Regions from separate parts of the Lysinibacillus sp. FSL M8-0216 genome, predicted to be linked through region 3. Evidence: riboswitches for the same ligand, from Rfam matches in the RefSeq annotation. Region 3 holds a riboswitch; each other region holds the start of a gene.
The links. A riboswitch is a leader RNA that binds a small molecule or an ion and turns the genes downstream of it on or off. The one in region 3 is predicted to bind S-adenosylmethionine.
Positions count from the first base shown of each region.

Region 1: another riboswitch for S-adenosylmethionine. It lies ahead of metA (homoserine O-succinyltransferase); the one in region 3 lies ahead of MKX57_RS22585 (cyclase family protein).
Region 2: another riboswitch for S-adenosylmethionine. It lies ahead of MKX57_RS21220 (bifunctional homocysteine S-methyltransferase/methylenetetrahydrofolate reductase); the one in region 3 lies ahead of MKX57_RS22585 (cyclase family protein).
Region 4: another riboswitch for S-adenosylmethionine. It lies ahead of MKX57_RS02180 (MetQ/NlpA family ABC transporter substrate-binding protein); the one in region 3 lies ahead of MKX57_RS22585 (cyclase family protein).

Region 1 covers NZ_CP152007.1:2,600,812-2,605,569, reverse strand. The annotation lists gene MKX57_RS12715 (TrmB family transcriptional regulator) at 1-631, shown strand, start outside; gene MKX57_RS12710 (hypothetical protein) at 653-1,036, shown strand; gene MKX57_RS12705 (nucleotide excision repair endonuclease) at 1,084-1,455, opposite strand; SAM riboswitch class I at 1,658-1,767, shown strand; gene metA (homoserine O-succinyltransferase) at 1,866-2,801, shown strand; gene MKX57_RS12695 (endospore germination permease) at 2,857-4,731, opposite strand.
Region 2 covers NZ_CP152007.1:4,268,503-4,273,260, forward strand. The annotation lists gene metH (methionine synthase) at 1-413, opposite strand, end outside; gene MKX57_RS21220 (bifunctional homocysteine S-methyltransferase/methylenetetrahydrofolate reductase) at 406-2,253, opposite strand; SAM riboswitch class I at 2,343-2,442, opposite strand; gene MKX57_RS21225 (protoporphyrinogen oxidase) at 2,545-3,939, opposite strand; gene MKX57_RS21230 (globin-coupled sensor protein) at 4,129-4,758, opposite strand, start outside.
Region 3 covers NZ_CP152007.1:4,536,081-4,540,838, forward strand. The annotation lists gene MKX57_RS22570 (ABC transporter substrate-binding protein) at 1-865, shown strand, start outside; gene MKX57_RS22575 (helix-turn-helix domain-containing protein) at 944-2,515, shown strand; gene MKX57_RS22580 (hypothetical protein) at 2,665-3,066, shown strand; SAM riboswitch class I at 3,165-3,271, shown strand; gene MKX57_RS22585 (cyclase family protein) at 3,360-4,097, shown strand; gene MKX57_RS22590 (DedA family protein) at 4,127-4,723, opposite strand.
Region 4 covers NZ_CP152007.1:454,179-458,936, reverse strand. The annotation lists gene MKX57_RS02195 (carbon-nitrogen family hydrolase) at 1-641, opposite strand, end outside; gene MKX57_RS02190 (pyridoxal phosphate-dependent aminotransferase) at 738-1,901, shown strand; gene MKX57_RS02185 (PPC domain-containing DNA-binding protein) at 1,950-2,453, opposite strand; SAM riboswitch class I at 2,576-2,681, shown strand; gene MKX57_RS02180 (MetQ/NlpA family ABC transporter substrate-binding protein) at 2,770-3,600, shown strand; gene MKX57_RS02175 (ATP-binding cassette domain-containing protein) at 3,695-4,720, shown strand; gene MKX57_RS02170 (methionine ABC transporter permease) at 4,713-4,758, shown strand, end outside.

The sequences.
Region 1 (4,758 bases), 1.9 Mb from region 3:
TGGTCTTGTTGAGAAGGGATTCGTACTGAAAGAGGAAACGGCGGATCAAACGACTTATTCTTCCATTCCTGTCGAGATGTTTTTGCAGCAAGTTCAACAGCGCTGGCAATCGAATTTTACGTCGATTAGTGATCAATTAGAAAAACTAGAAACGAAAGAACAAGAAACGGAACCTAAAGTGTTAATGCTAAAAGGGAAGCAGACAATCATCAATTATTGTCAAACCTTATTAAAAAAAGCAGAGACAAAAGTCATCCTATCGATGTGGGAAGATATGTACGATGCCTTACGCGAGGATATCGAAGGGGTATCACAGCATGTGGAGGTGCATGGCATTACCTTATATGTCGGGGAGCATCTGGCATCTATCGATCAGCACAGAGCCACACACTATACGAGAAAGACTTCTACACCCCATTGGTTTATTTTATCGGTTGATGGACAAGAAATGATTTATGGTCACTCGCCGTCAAACCAGGAAACCGCTTTTATAACGAATGATCCTGTGCATATTTATTTATTAGAGGATTATGTTTGGCATGATGTTCTTATCAATCGACTAGTGAAGCGTGATGATAAAGAGCTTGAGGACTGGATTGCTAAAGAACGTAAAGCATTTTTCTTAGAGTAGCTATAAGGGAAGGGGAGCATCTTGAAAAAATGGATGTTGCCAGTATTGTTTTATGTATTATGGATTGGCGGATGTGATTCTGCACCGCTGCTAGTTCCACCTAAGATTCAGGAGCTAACCATCGTTCCTGACCATATCCAACAGCATATTATAGCTCAAGAAAGAATTCAGTTATTGTATGAAGATGACATGACGTACTATCTTGTCATGTTTTCGAAAGGAAATGTGCTAGCAAGTGTGGCAGCAAATGAAGATCGGTTAGTCATTCATTTCAAGGAAGGAAGCGAGCAAAAGAAAGAAGCTCAACCGTATGTCTATGCCATCAATAAAAACCCGGAGCTGACGATTATTGAGCTATATATTAACGGCAAAAGCATGGCGATAGATCGCATGACTATGATGTAATAAAAAAACCGAAATCCCTAAAAAAGAGATTTCGGTTTTTGTTGATATTAATAAAATACTTTATCTACATTGTATTTGGAGCGGAACGTATTAATCGCATATGTTTCATAAATTTCACGTTCCATAGGATCTTCTACTTCATAGACTTCAATTTTGAAGACCTCGTCACGATAGTTTTTCAACGGAGATACATTGTCTTCAAAATGTTTTTTAATGCGTTGACGAATTTTACGTGCTTTGCCGACAAATAATAGCTCATTCTTTTCATTATAGAATAAGAAAATGCCGCCTTTATCACGTGTGATTTTGTGGAAGTCGATGAAACCAAAGTATGGTGTAATTGGGACATCACCTGGTTTTACATCTTGTTCGCGTTGGCGAATGACTACATCTGGTTTTGGAAATTCAATATTAATCAAAGTATTCACGTTCCTCTCTATTACTAAAGATATATGGTAACATAATAGCGGCATGTTTACCATAAAATTTCATGTAGAATAACCATATACAGCAAGCTTAGTGTTTATCAAATGATTGGAGAACATGCATAGGAATAACAAAATATTCTATGAATTATTGATATTCTAACTAGTCCATGTTACAATTCAAGATAATTAAATAATCTTATCAAGAGAAGCAGAGGGATTTGGCCCGATGACGCTTCAGCAACCTCTAACAAATGTTAGAAAGGTGCTAATTCCAGCAAAGGTTTTTCCTTTGAGAGATAAGAGTGAACGTGAAAAAAATCCTTCTCATTCTATCTCATATGGAATGTGGAGGATTTTTTAATTTTTAGAAAAAGGAGCAAAAAAAGAGAGGGGAACGCAAGATGCCAATTAATATTCCGAAAAATTTACCTGCTGGAGAACATTTACGTGAGGAAAAAATCTTCGTAATGGAAGAGGACCGTGCGAGAACACAGCAAATACGTCCATTAAATATATTAATCTTAAATTTGATGCCTGAAAAAGAAAAAACTGAGCTACAATTACTACGATTACTAGGAAATACACCATTACAGGTGAATATTACTTTTTTAAACACAGCTACTCATGAATCTAAAAATGTCAGTAAGTCTCATTTACAATTATTCTACACAACGTTTAACCAAATTCGTCATCGACGCTATGATGGTATGATCATTACGGGTGCGCCAGTAGAAAAAATGCCATTTGAAGAGGTTAACTATTGGCAGGAAATTGCTGAAATTATGGATTGGTCAAAAAAGAATGTGACATCCGTGCTACATATATGTTGGGGGGCACAGGCTGCTTTATATCATCATTATGGGATTGGAAAGGTCGAGCTTTCTGCTAAATGCTCCGGAGTTTATTCTCATGTGATTACTGATTTAACAGTAGATTTAGTACGAGGCTTTAGTGATTTATTTACAGCCCCTCATTCTCGCTATACATCTGTCTCGATTGACGAGGTTCGCAATCATCCAGACTTACGCTTATTATCCTATTCAGAGGATGCAGGTGTATTTATCGTGCAATCCAAAGATAATAAAAACATTATGATTACTGGTCATTTAGAATATGATGCGACAACATTAGCCGATGAATACAGTCGCGATGTTGCCAAGGGCATCCATATAGACGTTCCAGTAAACTACTTCCCAAATGATGATCCAGCAAAGGCACCGATGAATACATGGCGTGCCCATACGCATTTATTGTTCTCCAACTGGTTGAACTACTACGTATACCAAGAGACACCATATGAATGGGATTTTGTGGACGAAATTGAATATCATATTTAAATAACACTAAAAAGTCTAATTTCTTCGCTAAGCAGCTTGAAGGAATTAGACTTTGTTATTCTAGATTTTTCTTGTCAGAACTCGTTTTATCTGGTGGCGCCTGGTCGTCCTGTTTGGATGTAGCGTTGCCCGCTTCAGAATTGTCTTGAGTAGAGACTGGATTATCTGTTTTTTTCTGATTGGAAACTGTATTATCTGGTGTCGCCTGATTGTCTTGCTTGGAAGCCATAGTCGCAGGTTTAGCCTGATTAACTTGAGTGGTACCTGTATTAGTATCGTTCGCCTGATTATCCTGATTGGAATCTGTATTAACAGGTTTTGTCTGATTATCCTGATTGGAATCCGTATTAACAGGTTTTGTCTGATTATCCTGATTGGAATCCGTATTAACAGGTTTTGTCTGATTCTCCTGATTGGAATCTGTATCATCAGGTTTTGTCTGATTCTCCTGATTGGAATCTGTATTAACAGGTTTTGTCTGATTATCCTGATTGGAATCTGTATTAACAGGTTTTGTCTGATTCTCCTGATTGGAATCCGTATTAACAGGTTTCGTCTGATTATCCTGATGGGAATCCTTATTATCAGGTATCGCCTGATTCTCCTGATTGGAATTCATATTATCAGGTTTCGTCTTATTCTCCTGATGGGAATCCTTATTATCAGGTATCGCCTGATTCTCCTGATTGGAATTCATATTATCAGGTTTCGTCTGATTCTCCTGATTGAAATCCATATTATCAGGTTTCGTCTGATTGCCTTGATTAGAAACCGCATTACTCGCATCAGTCATTTGCCCCTGATTAGAATCCGCATGACCCATTTCAGTCGAATTACCTTGTGATTTTCGGTTACGAATAACAGCTACAATGAGTAGAAGTATGGGTAATAATATGGTGCAAACAAATGCATAAATTGGCCAAATCTCATCATTATAAATGTTGGAATGGACGATGTCTGGGTGAACAATTTGCGAAAGTCCGACCATAATAATACCCATTGGTAGGATAAGTGGACGGTGATCCTTCAATTTCATAATTTGTGCAATCCCGACAACAGTTGTATAGAAGTACATAAACGTTCGAATAAAAATGGATACGATCCACATAAAAGCCATGATAATTTCAATGCGCTGTAAAAAATTTCCGATAGAGATTCTTTGTGCTAGGGCATAGCTAGGGAAAGTTCGCGAAGCCGTGTTGGCTGGCCCTAATACTAAAATAGATAGAGTAATCAATGTTACTAGAACAAATCCACCGAGAAGCATGCCTATGTAAAATCCTTTCTTTGAGGATTGCTGGACATTGACACTAGCAGGGTAAATCATTAATAACATAACTAACGAAAAAGAAAAGACACTTACAAAGCGGATGATACTATATAAGATGGATGTTTTGGATGCTTCCATAATCGGTTGTATATTTTCAAACTTAATTTGTGGGGTGATACTGACAACAAAGAAAATAAAAATTAAGACAAACATAGGGAAAAGTATTTCTGCTGAACGAGCAAAGTTTTCTATCCCTAAATAGGTAGCATACATAATTATAATAATAAACAACAAGGCAAATGCCATAGTAGGCGTTTCTGGCATTACCTCTGTTTTCATAAAAGCACCAATAAAATACAGTAATTCTCCTCCCGCAAATAGGGTAAGAGAAAGGAAGCCCACCACTGTGATTTTTCCAAAAAAGCGACCGAGAAGTTTTTCATTTGCTTCAATAAAATTCAGTGTCGGTGTTTGGTCCCCTAACGTCACAAATAATTTCACAACAAGCAAACTAAGGACAACACCAATACTTGCAGCAATCCACGCATCTTGCTTACTAGAGCTTGCAATACTTGAAGGGATGATTAAGATGGCAGTACCGATAGAAAGGAGGAATGTGATAATTGTAAATTGTCTTGAACTAATTACTTCTTTTTCCATATAAGTGTCCTCCAATTCATGACGATG
Region 2 (4,758 bases), 270 kb from region 3:
TCAAATGTAATGCCGCCTGTAACTGACAACGTCTTCGTTGTTGGACCCATTGCGCCTGCAACAAAGCGGGGCCAGTCGGAAGTCGTATAATTGTCAACTGCTTGACGGGCAATTTCGACTGCACGTTTATTAATTTCTTCCGCTTTTGCACCTAGATTATATTCATTTAATACAAGAGGTGTTCCACCAAATGTATTTGTACAAATAATATCTGCCCCTGCCTCTAAGTACTTATGATGAATTTTCTCAATGACATCAGGTCTAGTAAGCACTAAATTTTCATTACAGCCATCTAGGTCCTCTCCACCAAAATCATCTGCTGATAAGTTTTCATTTTGCAGCATGGTTCCCATTGCGCCATCTAGAATTAATATTCTTTTATCAAGTTGTTCTTCAATCATGTGCTTAGCCATTTATACTTACCCCTTTTTTCTGTTCATCCAATTGCTCTATATATTTCATTAATTCTAATGTCACATCGTAGCGTAAAAATGGTGTAATAAGGTAAATACCTTGGAAATATTGCGCAGCCACTTCTACTAATTCCTTGGCAATTGCAATCCCCTCAAGTGTAGCGCGTTCCTTATCTTCACCACATGCTTTCATCCTTGATAAAGCATCTTCAGATAATTTTATGCCTGGCACCTCATGATGTAAAAACTCTGCACTTTTATAACTCGTAACGGGCATAATGCCAATATAAATCGGTGCTTGTAAATGCTTCGTTGCTTCATATATTTCTATAATTTTTTCCTTTGTATAAACAGGCTGTGAAATGAAATAGTCTGCTCCATGCTCAATCTTTTTTTCTAAGCGTGCCACAGCACGATCTAAAACACGAACATTAGGGTTAAATGCAGCAGCCACAGAGAAGTTAGCCTTTTTCCGTAGTGGTTTCCCTGAGAAAGAAACCCCTTCATTTAATTGTTTAATTAATTGGATAAGCTCCATCGAGGAGACATCATATACGCTAGTGGCACCAGGGAAATCTCCAACCTTCGTTGGGTCACCCGTAACAGCTAGCACATCATGAATTCCTAAGGCATTTAACCCCATTAAATGTGATTGAAGACCAATTAAATTACGATCTCGACAGGTAATATGTGTAAGGGGGCGCACGCCATTAGTACTTTTCAATAACGCCCCCATTGCAATATTGCTAATACGTGGGGATGCCAATGAATTGTCTGCCATCATCACTACATCGGCACCTGCCTCATATAGTTGTTTGGCCCCTTCAAGAAATCCATCTATTTCTAAGTGTCTAGGTGTATCCAACTCTACGATGACCGAGCGTTCACGCTTTACTTTTTCATGAAGTGGTTCAAATTTAGCTGGCTCGGCATCACGAACAATTTCAATCTTTTCAGGCTTCGCATGCTTTTCACTAACTGGTGATAGCTCTTCTAAATACTTCTTTGCGGCTGCAATATGCTTTGGTGTCGTACCACAACAACCCCCAATTAAGCGAACACCCTGATCACGCAGTTCAACAGCAGCGCGACCAAAATAATCAGCCTCCGACTCATAAACAACACGCCCGTCCTCTAAATCTAATAGCGAAGCATTTGGATAGGCTGACATAAATGCCTTTGCCGGAAGTTCTACAGCCTCAAACGCTTGAATCGTATGATATGGACCTAGACGGCAATTGACACCAACAATATCTGCACCAAGAATCTCTAACTCATGTAGCGCATTATTTAAAGACATACCATTTTGTAAAACACCAGGCTCATGCATAGATACTTGAGCAATTATCGGTATATTAGTTTTGGCGCGTAGCACGTTTAATGTTGCTGTTAATTCTTCAAAATCATAATAAGTTTCGAGTAAAAGGCCATCAGGATTTCCTGCAAGTAACACACTTGCCTGCTCTTCAACGGTCGCTAATATGTCATCTAATGTTGCATCGCTTTTACGAATGCCACGAATTCCACCAATTGTTCCTAAAACAAATTGACCGCCATCCGCTGCTGCTCGCTTAGCAATAGTAATAGCTGCTTCATTAAATTGTTGGACACTTGATTCTAGTCCATAGCGAGCTAATTTAATGGCATTGGCACCGTACGTATTCGTTTGAATAATATCAGCACCCGCTGCGATATATTCTCTATGAATCTTTTCAATTAATTCAGGTCTCTGAACATTCATTTCCTCATGACAATACTCCAATCCATAGCCATACAACACTGTGCCTATTGCACCGTCTGCCGTCAATACATGCGTTTTTAATTTTTCAAGCAATCCCATAAAACTAGCCTCTCTTCCTCTATTTCTGTATAATAAAAAGCCTTCTTTTATATAAAAAGAAGGCTTTAACGACTCATCATTATTGTTCCTTCTCATCTTCGACTCAACGGTCTTCTGGATTTAGCACCTGACAAAAAGTTGGTTGCTGAAGCTTCAATGGGCCAGTCCCTCTGCTTCTCTTGATAAGAATTATTAAGTATGAATTTTTTAAATAATTAAAAGAATCATATCGTTTACAGACGAATGAGTCAAGACTATTTCACATAACAAAGAAATTATTTGCTTAAAAACTTAGAAATTAGATAGTTCTTCTGCAAGCTCTTCACCAATTTTTTTCCCATTTTGAATGCAAGCACCAATACCTACTCCAAAATAAGAGCAACCCGCTATCGATAAATTCGGATAGTTTTCATTCAGCTCTAGTAGTAAGCCTTGTAGCGCTTCCCGGTGAGCTAAGTCATATTTAGGCATTTGATCAATCCATTTTGTGACATTCACAACGGTTGGCTTTTCATCAATTCCTAGGCTTTTCCGAACATCTTCTAAAGCGACGGCTGCCAATTCGTCGTCAGTCATTTTACGTAACTGCTCATACGCCGGATTAATACTCTTATAGAATAGGCGAACAAGTAGTTGATTGTTTTTCGATGTATGCTTCCACTTGCGACTCGTCCAAGTTGCTGCATTACAAGTGACATCAGAATTATGCGATACAATATAGCCTGTTCCATCCGCAGGTAAGTTTGCATCAGGCACATCAAAGCCTAGATAAATAGTAATGGCTGATGCTGTAGTAAACTGATCAAAATAATGTGTTAAGGAGTCGTCCTGTAATATACTTTGAACCGCTTCATTCGGTAGCGCTAGAACAACATAATCTGCCTCAATGTATTGACCATTTGCTAATGAAATCGAATACTTGTTCCCCATTTTTTGGACATGATTTGTGGCTACCCCTTTAATGATGTCTACCTCTGTTAATTTCTGTTCTAATCGCTCAATTAAAGAGGATAATCCATTTTGAAATGAAATAAATTTTTTATTAGCAGCTTTAACAAATTGCTCACGATTCGCATCAAAACCTTTTATGATACTTCCATTGTCATTTTTATAGTCAATTAAATACGGTAAAGTGGAGGCAATAGAAAGTTGGTGTAAATCACCAGAATAGACACCTGCTAAAACAGGTGCAATTTGATTTTCCACAAGCTCTTCGCCAAGATAATAAGTTAAAAATTCCCCTATTGAGCTTTCTTTTGTAAAACCTGCATTGGGTAAAGTTAAATCTTTTAAAGCTTCTTGTTTGGCCTGGTCAGAGATAAGTGTGCTTTCCTCAAGTGATGCCACACTCATAGGTATACCGAAAGTAGAATCCGCTGGAATGGCGTGCAGCTCGTTATTTGTATAAATATAGGATATACCTGTTTCGTTGTAAACGAGATGATCTTCAAAGTCTAGCTCCTGCACTAGCTCCATTACACCTTTATGGCGAGCTACGATTGAATCAGCACCAGTTTCCATAATAAAACCTTGTTCATAGGCTGAATATAGTTTGCCACCTAAATATGTATTTTTTTCTACGAGCACTAGCTGAACATCTAAATTTTTTTCCTTCACTTGGCGTTGCAGATAATGCATTGTGCATAAACCAGTAATACCGCCACCTAATACAACAACTGTTTTCATAGTAAACCGCCCCTATTTTTAGTTCTGTCTACAGTATAAACTTATTTTCATTGAAAATTACGTTAAACCCTTTACAAATTTAGCAAAAATAGAGCTATCTCAACTGTGAGATAACTCTAGCTCCAAGAATATGCTTACTAAACACACATTATAATGAGTACTATAGTGTTTAATATAGCTACTAGTGATCTAGCTTTTTAAATTTTGGGCAAAGCTAGCTAATTTTTCTGCTGAGTTCGTTACTTCAGTAAAAGAACTACCCAACCCACTTAATATACCTGCGATTGCTTGTATTTTCGTCGCCATGCAATCATTTTGATCTTTTGCTTCTGTCATTGCCCCTACTATATTTGTAAATTGTCCTTCCGTGTGTAACATATTATCCTCACCAGATGCCACCTCATCTTGGATATGAATGAGAGATTGCTCTAATTTCCCGGTGCGTTCACTCGTTTTTTGCAACAATAATGCAACAGCGGTGACAGATTCCTTTGTTTGAATGGATAATTTACGTACTTCATCAGCTACTACACTAAATCCCTTCCCTGCTTCTCCGGCACGGGCTGCTTCAATAGCAGCATTTAAGGCTAACAAATTGGTCTGATTGGCAATATTGGTAACGACACTCATAATCGTTTCCATTTCCTTCGACATATCAGATAATTGTTCAATATTTTCTTCTATATCATGAAGAGATTGAATAATATTATGCATATTTAGTGATTGTTTCTTTAAACATTCACGTCCATCCAGTGCTTGGTTTTCAGCCAGCGTAGACACTTCTAGCGATCTCTTTGCCAATTGTTCAATTTCCCCAGA
Region 3 (4,758 bases):
AAATTCCGAGAGTGAGAATCCAACAAAAGAAGATACACGAGTTGTAGAGGATGGGTTTGGTGAAGTAACAATTCCAACAAATCCACAGCGAGTAGCAGCCATCTATATGGAAGATTATTTAACTGCCTTGGATGTCAAACCCGTTGTGCAATGGTATCACCCATCCTGGGGTAAACAAGATTATTTAGGTTTAGACGTACCTGAGTTTGACGTTACAGGTAGTATGGAAACGTTACTTCAAGCTAAGCCAGATTTAATCATTGTAGATGGTGCGGCAGATAAGGCAAAGTATGAAGAATATTCTAAGATTGCGCCTACTTATCGCTTAAAAGAAGAAATACTACAAGATCCACGTGAGATTGTGAAAACGATAGCTGATGTTTTAAATATCCCTGAGAAAGCAAATGAAATCGTTGATAAATATGAGGAACGTGTTACTAATTTAAAAGCTAAGTTAGATGAATCAGTTGGTGACGAAACTGTTGCCGTTGTTCGTTTAAATGTTGCCGATAAAACATTGGCATTATTCGGAATGAAGAATCGTTACACGGGCTACATTTATACGGAAGCTGGTTTAACTCCACATCCATTAGCTCGTGATATGACAGAGTTCCAAGAGGTCTTGTCTGAAGAAGCTATTCCAGAATTAGATGCTGATCATATTATACTCTTCCCTTCAAATGGCACTTGGGAAACTGAAGAAAATCAAGAGGCGATTAAATGGTTAGATAGTACACTTTGGAAAGCAGTTCCTGCTGTAAAAAATGGACAAGTTTATATTGCCGATCGAACTTATTGGCAGTCTGGTGCCATTACTGCAAACCTACGAAAATATGATGATCTTGAGAAATGGTTCGTGAAATAATTTACAAAAGAAAGCTCTTTAGGGGGCTTTCTTTCTGTTGTTTTCCAAATTTAAACTTTACTTAGGAGTGCGTGGACAATGGGTAATTTAACACAAATCTATCATTTACAAACTATTTCATATACTATTCTGTCAGTGAATATGCAGTCATATAGCCATACATACTTTTCGCTTTTCATCCTTATTAGTGGAAACGGAACACTTAAGACAAATCATGAAACTATCCACCTTATGAAAGAAAAATGTGTGATTATTCCACCTAATAGCCATGTCGAAATTCACACTGCCGATGAGCCTCTCTGCCTGTACCAATTGACATTTAACACGATCTATCTTAGTGAATCCCATGCTCCTACTAGTCTCTTTACAAGTGTTAGAGAACTACGTCTCCTTCCTTTCTCTCAATGCAATAAACTATTAGAAGCTATTTATCGGTGTCGTCAAGCAAAGGATGAACACACTATTTTTGAGCAGCATGTTCGTTTTCAAGAATTGATGCTATTTATTTTTGAACAAAACCAACCGAAGCCTATACTACAAAATGATCGTCAATCTGTAGAGCAATCTATTCAATATTTGCACAAATACTTTGGAAGGGATTGGACTGTTGAACAGTTAGCAGAACTAGCAGAAGTTCCAAGATGGAGTTACTCTCGTATTTTTAAAGATATTACGGGGCAGATTCCTCTTCATTATTTAAATAGTATACGTATTGAAAAGGCCAAACAGTTATTAATGACAACTAATGATCGTGTCTTTGAAATTAGTCAGTCCATTGGCTTTAATAACGAATATTATTTTAATCGTCGTTTTAAAGAGCATGTAGGTATTTCCCCAGGGCAATATCGACGAAGTCAGAGCAATAATGTACGTGTATTTGCACCGTTCTTAGAGGACTTCTTTGTAGCTTTAGGGATTACACCCATTGCTCAATTCAGTCATTCCAAATGGGGAAAACAAGACTATTTAGGTTTGCAGGATGTTCCCGATATAGATGTACAGTTTGGAGAAGTGGATCGTCTCTTTCACTATAAACCAACTTTAATTATGTTAGATGCTGGTATAGAGCGTTGGGAAACTTGTCTTCATTTAAATAAGCTGGCCCCAATCTGTCACCTCAACCACCCTGGGGAGGACTGGCAATCGACTCTCTTTAAAATTGCTGATTTAACAGGGAAAACCTCTATGATGCAAGACATTATCATGGAATATGAGGATAAGGTACAGAAGGCTCGACGAATTCTCGGTAAATCCGTTTATGGGCAAAGTGTTGCATTTCTTCGCATTTCGTCCATTGGCATTACACTGTATGCTGGCCCTGAATGCGGCTATACAGGGCCAATCCTATATCGTGACTTGGGCTTAACGCCTCATCCATTAGTATGGAAAATACCGCTTAACCAGCGTAAAGCTCATCTGACATCAGATCAACTGCTACAGCTAGACGCTGATCATTTGTTTATCACCTTCGACAAGCAACACTCCATTTATGAGCATGAAGAGCGTACTATTTTAAAATCTTCTATGTGGAAAAACCTAAGAGCAGTTAAGAGCAGCTGTGTTTATGAGGTGGATTTTTTAACGTGGATGAATTATGGAATCCTATCACATAGCAAAAAAATAGATGATGTATTAAATGTTCTTGGCTAAAGAACGTAAAGGAAGCTGCCATGGCTTCCTTTTTTGTTTATGTAGCATATTATGTTTTACACTCCTGTACAGGACTATCTTTATCCAAACACCTAAAAAGATCATGATACATAAGATAAGATATCAGCTTTTGGATAGGAGGAATTGAATTGTATTATAATCCTTATCCGTATTTTGTTCACCCCTACCATTACCCAATACCATCGACAGCCCATCACCTTGCAGCTAGACCCTTTTCTCAACATTTAGCAATGCCGACCAGTAATAGTGCCTTTCCCCCTGTTGATACACAAAAATTAATATCTTCAGCTACGCGGATAAAGGCGATTATGCAGCAAGCACAATTACTTACGGATAAAATTGATAGCTCTCAACAATTTGCCCATGATTTAAAAAATGCTGCACAACTTTCAAATAAAACAGATGTCGAAAAATTGATTACATCCACAGGCATCACTACAAAATTCGAAACCAACTATACACCAGATAATTTTAGAATACAGCTTATGGATAGTGGTTGCTGTAGAGTAACGTTAATTTTGAATTGGTAAATAAAAATCTTAACCCTGTAATCCTATAAAAGTTGTAAACTATAAAAATATATGCTAAAGTATTTGTACTATTATTTCTGAAAATTCTTATATTCTATTTCTTATCAAGAGAGACGGAGGGATCGGCCCGATGAAGTCTCAGCAACCAGCTCAATCAGTATGGTGCTAATTCCTTTTGGCAAAATCTAAGCCTGAAAGATGAGAAGACGAACTACCCACGTATGATTCAGGGAGTCCTCTTCTATAGAGGACTCTTTTTTATTTACCATTACTTTTAGAAAGCAGGAAATTAAATGTCTAACGAACTTTTAGAAGCATTGCACTTACTAAAATCAAAACAATGGGTCGATTTGACACATACCTTCGGCCCACATTCACCTCATTTTTTTATGTTTGAAGATGCTAAATTTGAAACATTATTCTCGCATGATGACGGTTTTTTCGCACAGCAGTTTACTTTTCCCGGACAATATGGAACACATATTGACCCACCTATTCACTTTGTAAGAGATACTCGTTTTCTAGATGAACTAGAGCTAAAGGAGCTCGTTCTCCCGCTTATCGTTATTGATAAATCACAAGAGGCTACTAGTAATCATGACTTTACGCTCAGTGTCCAAGATATTCTAGAATTCGAGGCACAACATGGACAAATAGAAGAAGGTACTTTTGTGGCACTGCGAACAGATTGGAGTAAGCGTTGGCCCGATAAAGAAGCATTCAATAATAAAGATGTGGATGGCCATAATCATCTTCCAGGCTGGGGCTTGGAGGCATTACAATTTTTATTCAAGGAACGTAAAGTAAGTGCAATCGGTCATGAAACTTTTGATACCGATTCTGCTACTGATTTTCGTCAAAGCGGCAAATTGGATGGAGAATATTTTGTCCTTGATCAAGACACCTATCAAATTGAGCTTATGACTAATTTGGACAAGCTTCCTCCAAAAGGGGCTATTATTTTTAATATTGTACCTAAGCCTGAAAAAGCATCTGGATTCCCTGTTCGATCATTTGCCATTTTGCCATAATAAAAAGTCGGTACGAATCATACCGACTTTTACTTTTGTACGTTTCTTTTTTTCAATAAATAATAAACGATTAACATGACAAGGACAAACAGTAAGATGACATAAATACTGTAATGGGACAAATAGTAACCGACGAATCGCCACTTCTCCCCTAATACTTTTCCTAATGTTATAAATGTGAACGTCCAAATAAATGCTCCTGTATAAGCAAAGAATGCGAATTTCTTATAGGGATAATTATTAATAGCCGCAATATAAGCTGTCAGATGGCGTACACCTGGAATAAAATAGCCCACTATTAATAAAAAAGGACCTACTTTCGTAAACATTTTTTTAGTAAAATCAATTTTTTGCTCAGTTATATGAAATTTTGGCCCATATTTCTGCAAGAGCGGTAAGCCAAATCGGTGGCCGATATAGTAGCTTAAAGTAATACCTCCCATGGCGCCAATCAGGGCGCTTACTAACGCTGGGATATGTTCAAGACTTTCTCGATAAACACTATAGCCTACATAAGTTAAAAATACTTCATCAGGAAGTGGCAACCCAACAATGCCTCCAATTAGGATTACAATGATGCCAAAATACCCGTAATGTTCAATTAGAGATTGCACATGCTGCGCCATTTTCCGACCACCTAACACCTTTTCTATACAGTCAT
Region 4 (4,758 bases), 720 kb from region 3:
TGAATAATCATCGATTGCCCATTAAAGTTTTCTACTTTTCTCGAAATACGGTTAACTGCTATAACAAAGCATTGGTTTTCAATCGCTCGCGCTTGCAGCAATGTTTTCCAATGATCAATTCTAGGCGTCGGCCATTGAGCTGGTACAAACAGCACCTTCGCTCCTTGGAGGGCATGCGCACGTAACCATTCAGGGAAACGAATATCATAGCAAATGACACCAGCCGCCTCAATAGGTCCTAGCGCGAATCGATTCATATCATCTCCAGCTTCTAAGTAAAGATGCTCGTCCATTAAACGGAAAAGATGGGCTTTGTTATATTCCCCAACAAGTAATCCATTGTTATCAAATGTATACATCGTATTGTAAAACTTGTCGTCCTTTTTTATTGAAACGGAGCCACCGACAATATGTACACTAAGCTCCTTCGCTAAGTTAGCTAAAAATGCCTTTGTACGCTCACCGTTAACATCCGCCAATTCTGGTAGCTTCTCTAGTGCGTAGCCCGTATTCCACATTTCTGGAAGCACAATAATTTCTGCCCCTAGTTTTGCGGCTTCACGAATCTTGTCCTCTGCCCGTATAAAATTTTCTTCTACTTTGCCGAAGCCAACGTTTAACTGAATACAACCGATTTTCATATTCATTCCTCCTCTAGACAATTAACAAAAAAAGTACTACTATTTGCTTCATATTCTTCAATAATAATTATTATATTCTGAAAAAGGTGATCATGCATGGAATTCTCTAAAAAACTACAGCAATTACCCACTCAATTTTTTGCAGCGCTTGTCCAAAAAGTAAACAATGCCCTGGAAGAAGGTCGTGATGTGATTAATCTCGGGCAAGGAAATCCCGACCAACCTACGCCTACTCATATCATTCAAGCATTGCAGGAAGCAGCTGAAAATCCTCAAAACCACAAATATTCACCTTTTCGTGGTATCGCCGAATTACGTCAAGCGGCTGCCGACTTTTATAAACGGGAATATGATGTGGAGATTGATCCTGATACTGAAGTAGCGATTCTTGGTGGCACAAAAATTGGTCTTGTTGAGCTACCTTTGGCTGTGTTAAATCCAGGCGATACTATGCTATTACCAGACCCGGGCTATCCAGACTACTTATCTGGTGTTGTATTAGGTGATGTTAATTTTGAAGTGATGCCACTTTTTGCTGAAAATAATTTCTTACCTGATTATGATGCCCTATCTAAAGAAGTTAAGGAGAAAGCAAAGTTACTTTACTTAAATTACCCAAATAATCCTACGGGTGGTACAGCTACACTTGAATTTTTTGAAGAAACCATTCGTTTTGCTAAAGAGCATAATATCATCGTATCACATGATTTTGCTTATGGTGCAATTGGATTTGATGGCAATAAACCTATTAGTTTCTTACAGGCCAATGGTGCAAAAGAAGTTGGAATCGAAATGTACACATTATCAAAGACTTATAATATGGCAGGTTGGCGCATAGGCTTTGCTGTTGGTAATGCTGATTTGATTGCCGCGATTAATCTTATTCAAGATCATTTGTTTTGTAGTCAATTCCCTGCTATTCAACAAGCAGCAGCTGTTGCCCTTACATCTTCACAGGAATGTGCAGATGAGCTAAGAGCTACCTATGAGCGTCGTCGAAATGTTCTAATCGAAGAAGCTCATAGAATCGGATGGCAAGTAACGGCACCAAAGGGCACCTTCTTTGCCTGGCTCTCTGTCCCATTAGGTTTTACTAGTGAACAATTTGCCGATATTTTGCTCGACAAAGCTGATATTGCGGTAGCCGCAGGAAATGGCTTTGGTCAATATGGGGAAGGCTATGTGCGCATTGGCTTGCTTGTAAGCGAGGAACGGTTACGAGAAGCCATGCATAGAATTGAGCAATTAAAATTATTTTAAACATGGAACAAAATGGAGTCCTGTAGCTTTCACTAGCTACAGGACTTACTATTTTTCAATTTTCCTTGGAAGATCTAACCCATGTTCTAATGGATAAAATTGTACGTGACCTGTTTCATCATCCAACTGACGGATATGCTGAATGCCTTGAACTTCTGCCAGCACTACATCTGCTGTTATGACGATATTTCCGCCCTTTATAAAATGACCGCCTGAAACCACTCCCCATTGATCGCTCATGGAACCATGGAAATGCGTTTCATATTGTGCATCACGCTTACAAACAACTCCTGAACCTTGGATAAACTCGAGTGGCCCCTCTTTCTCAACCACATCACTAAATCGAACTTTAATGTGGGAAGTTTCATCAGGTACTAAATAAACAAAGCTACTTTTTTGAAAACTACCAATACAACTAATAATGGTTGCTGATTCAATTTTATTCTCTTCACAAAGTGCCTCAATTCCTTCAATGATGTCTGTTCCCATGAGAAGACGTGCACTAATCACCTTACCAAATGAACCTATGCCATAATTAACTCTTACGGACAATCTTCTCCCTCCTTCACGACAAAATATTATAACAATATAAAAAATTTCAAAAATATTTATTGACTTACTATACCCTATAAATTATATTAGTTCTATCGGAAATACAAAAATATAATATGAATCTCTTATCAAGAGTAGCTGAGGGACTGGCCCTATGAAGCTCGGCAACCTCCTTTTATAAAGGAAGGTGCTAAATCCTGCAAACGAAATTCGTTTGATAGATAAGAGAGGACTTTTTTCATGAGCCTCTCTTAATTTGTAAGAGAGTTTTTTTTATTTTCAAAAACCGATAAAACAATTTTTGGAGGTAGTTTTCATGAAGAAGAAAAATAAATTTTTAGTAGGTTTAGCAAGTCTTACATTAGTAGCAGCACTAGCGGGCTGTGGCTCTAAAGATGATAGCAAAGGAAAAGGCGAAGCTATCGATGAAAATAAAATTGTTGTGGGTGTCACTTCAGGACCTCATGAGCAAATTGCAGAGGTAGCTGCTAAAGTTGCAAAGGAAAAAGGTCTAGAAGTAGAACTAAAATCATTTTCTGATTATGTTTTACCAAATACATCCTTAGCAGAAGGAGATCTTGATGCAAACAGCTATCAGCATAAGCCTTTCCTGGATACATTTAATAAAGATCACGATACAGATTTAGTACCGGTTGGCAAAACAATTTTAAATCCAATGGGTATTTACTCTGAAAAATATAAATCATTGGATGATGTTCCTGAAGGCGCAACATTTGGCTTACCGAATGACCCAACAAATGGAGCGCGTGCTCTCTTTGTTTTACAAGAGGCAGGCTATATTAAATTAAAAGATGGAGCGGACTTAACAGCATCTGTTCGTGACGTGGAAGAAAACAAAAAGAATTTAAAATTCATAGAATTAGAAGCTGCACAAATTCCTAAGCAGCTTAGTGAAGTAGATGTAGCTGCTATTAATACTAACTTTGCGCTGGAAGCTGGCATTAATCCGCAAGAGGACTCTATTCTTTTAGAATCTACTGACTCTCCATATGTGAACTACATTGTCGTTCGTGCAGAAAATGAAAACGACCCAACGATTAAAAAGTTCATTGAGGCTTATCAATCTGATGAAGTACGCCAATTCATTGAAGAGGAATTCAAAGGTTCTGTAATCCCTAGCTGGTAATACGTGCGATAAGCTAAAGAATCTGCCAAATTTCCACTATGGAAACCACGCAGATTCTTGCTTTTTAGAAGTTAAGAAAGGAGCAATCAATCTGATGATTCAATTACAAAATATTTCAAAAGAATATAAGACAAAAAAAGGCAGTATTAAGGCTGTGGATGGAATCAATCTTCATGTAAAAAAAGGGCAAATTCATGGTGTAATTGGGTATAGTGGTGCCGGTAAAAGTACGCTGATTCGTTGTGTTAATTTACTAGAGCGTCCTTCAGCAGGCAAAGTCTTGATTGACAATGTGGATATTACTACCCTTTCACTTCATGACTTACGTCAAACACGACAAAAGATTGGTATGATTTTTCAACATTTTAATCTCTTAAAGACAGCAACTGTTTATAACAATATTGCAGTTCCCTTAAAGCTACTTGGTTATAACGAAACAGAAGTCAAAAATCGTGTGGCTAAATATGCCGAAATTGTAGGTTTAACAGAAAAGCTAGATAGCTATCCTAATCAGCTTTCAGGTGGACAAAAGCAACGTGTCGCAATTGCACGCGCTCTAGCGCAAGAGCCAGAAATTTTACTTAGTGATGAAGCAACAAGTGCGCTTGATCCTGAGACTACAGAGGCTATTCTTGAACTATTGTTAAAAATTAATCGTGAATTAGGAATTACAATCCTACTGATTACACATGAAATGAATGTCATTCAGAAAATTTGTGATGAGGTATCTGTTCTAGAGGCAGGGAAAGTAGTTGAATTTGGTACGGCTATTGAGCTCTTTGCAAAACCACAACACCCTACTACAAGAAAGTTCTTAAGTACTATTTCACAACGTAACTTAACTCCTTCTCTTATTGAGCAGTTAAATGTTTCAGGTAGCGTCATTCGTTTAACATTTCTTGGAGAAAGTACTGGTAAGCCATTATTAGCTGAAGTGAGCAAAGTATATGATGTACAACCAAACATTTTAACAGCCAATATTATTGAATTAAAAAACGGCATTGTTGGTAATATTGTGGTGCATTTAAACGGAGAGCCCAACATTGTTCAAAAGGCGCTAACCTATTTTGCAGAGAATGGCGTTACTGTGGAAGAGTTAGGAGGAGAGATCCATGAATAATTTCTTTAATGATTGGTCAGAGGTTATTGGCAAAGCAA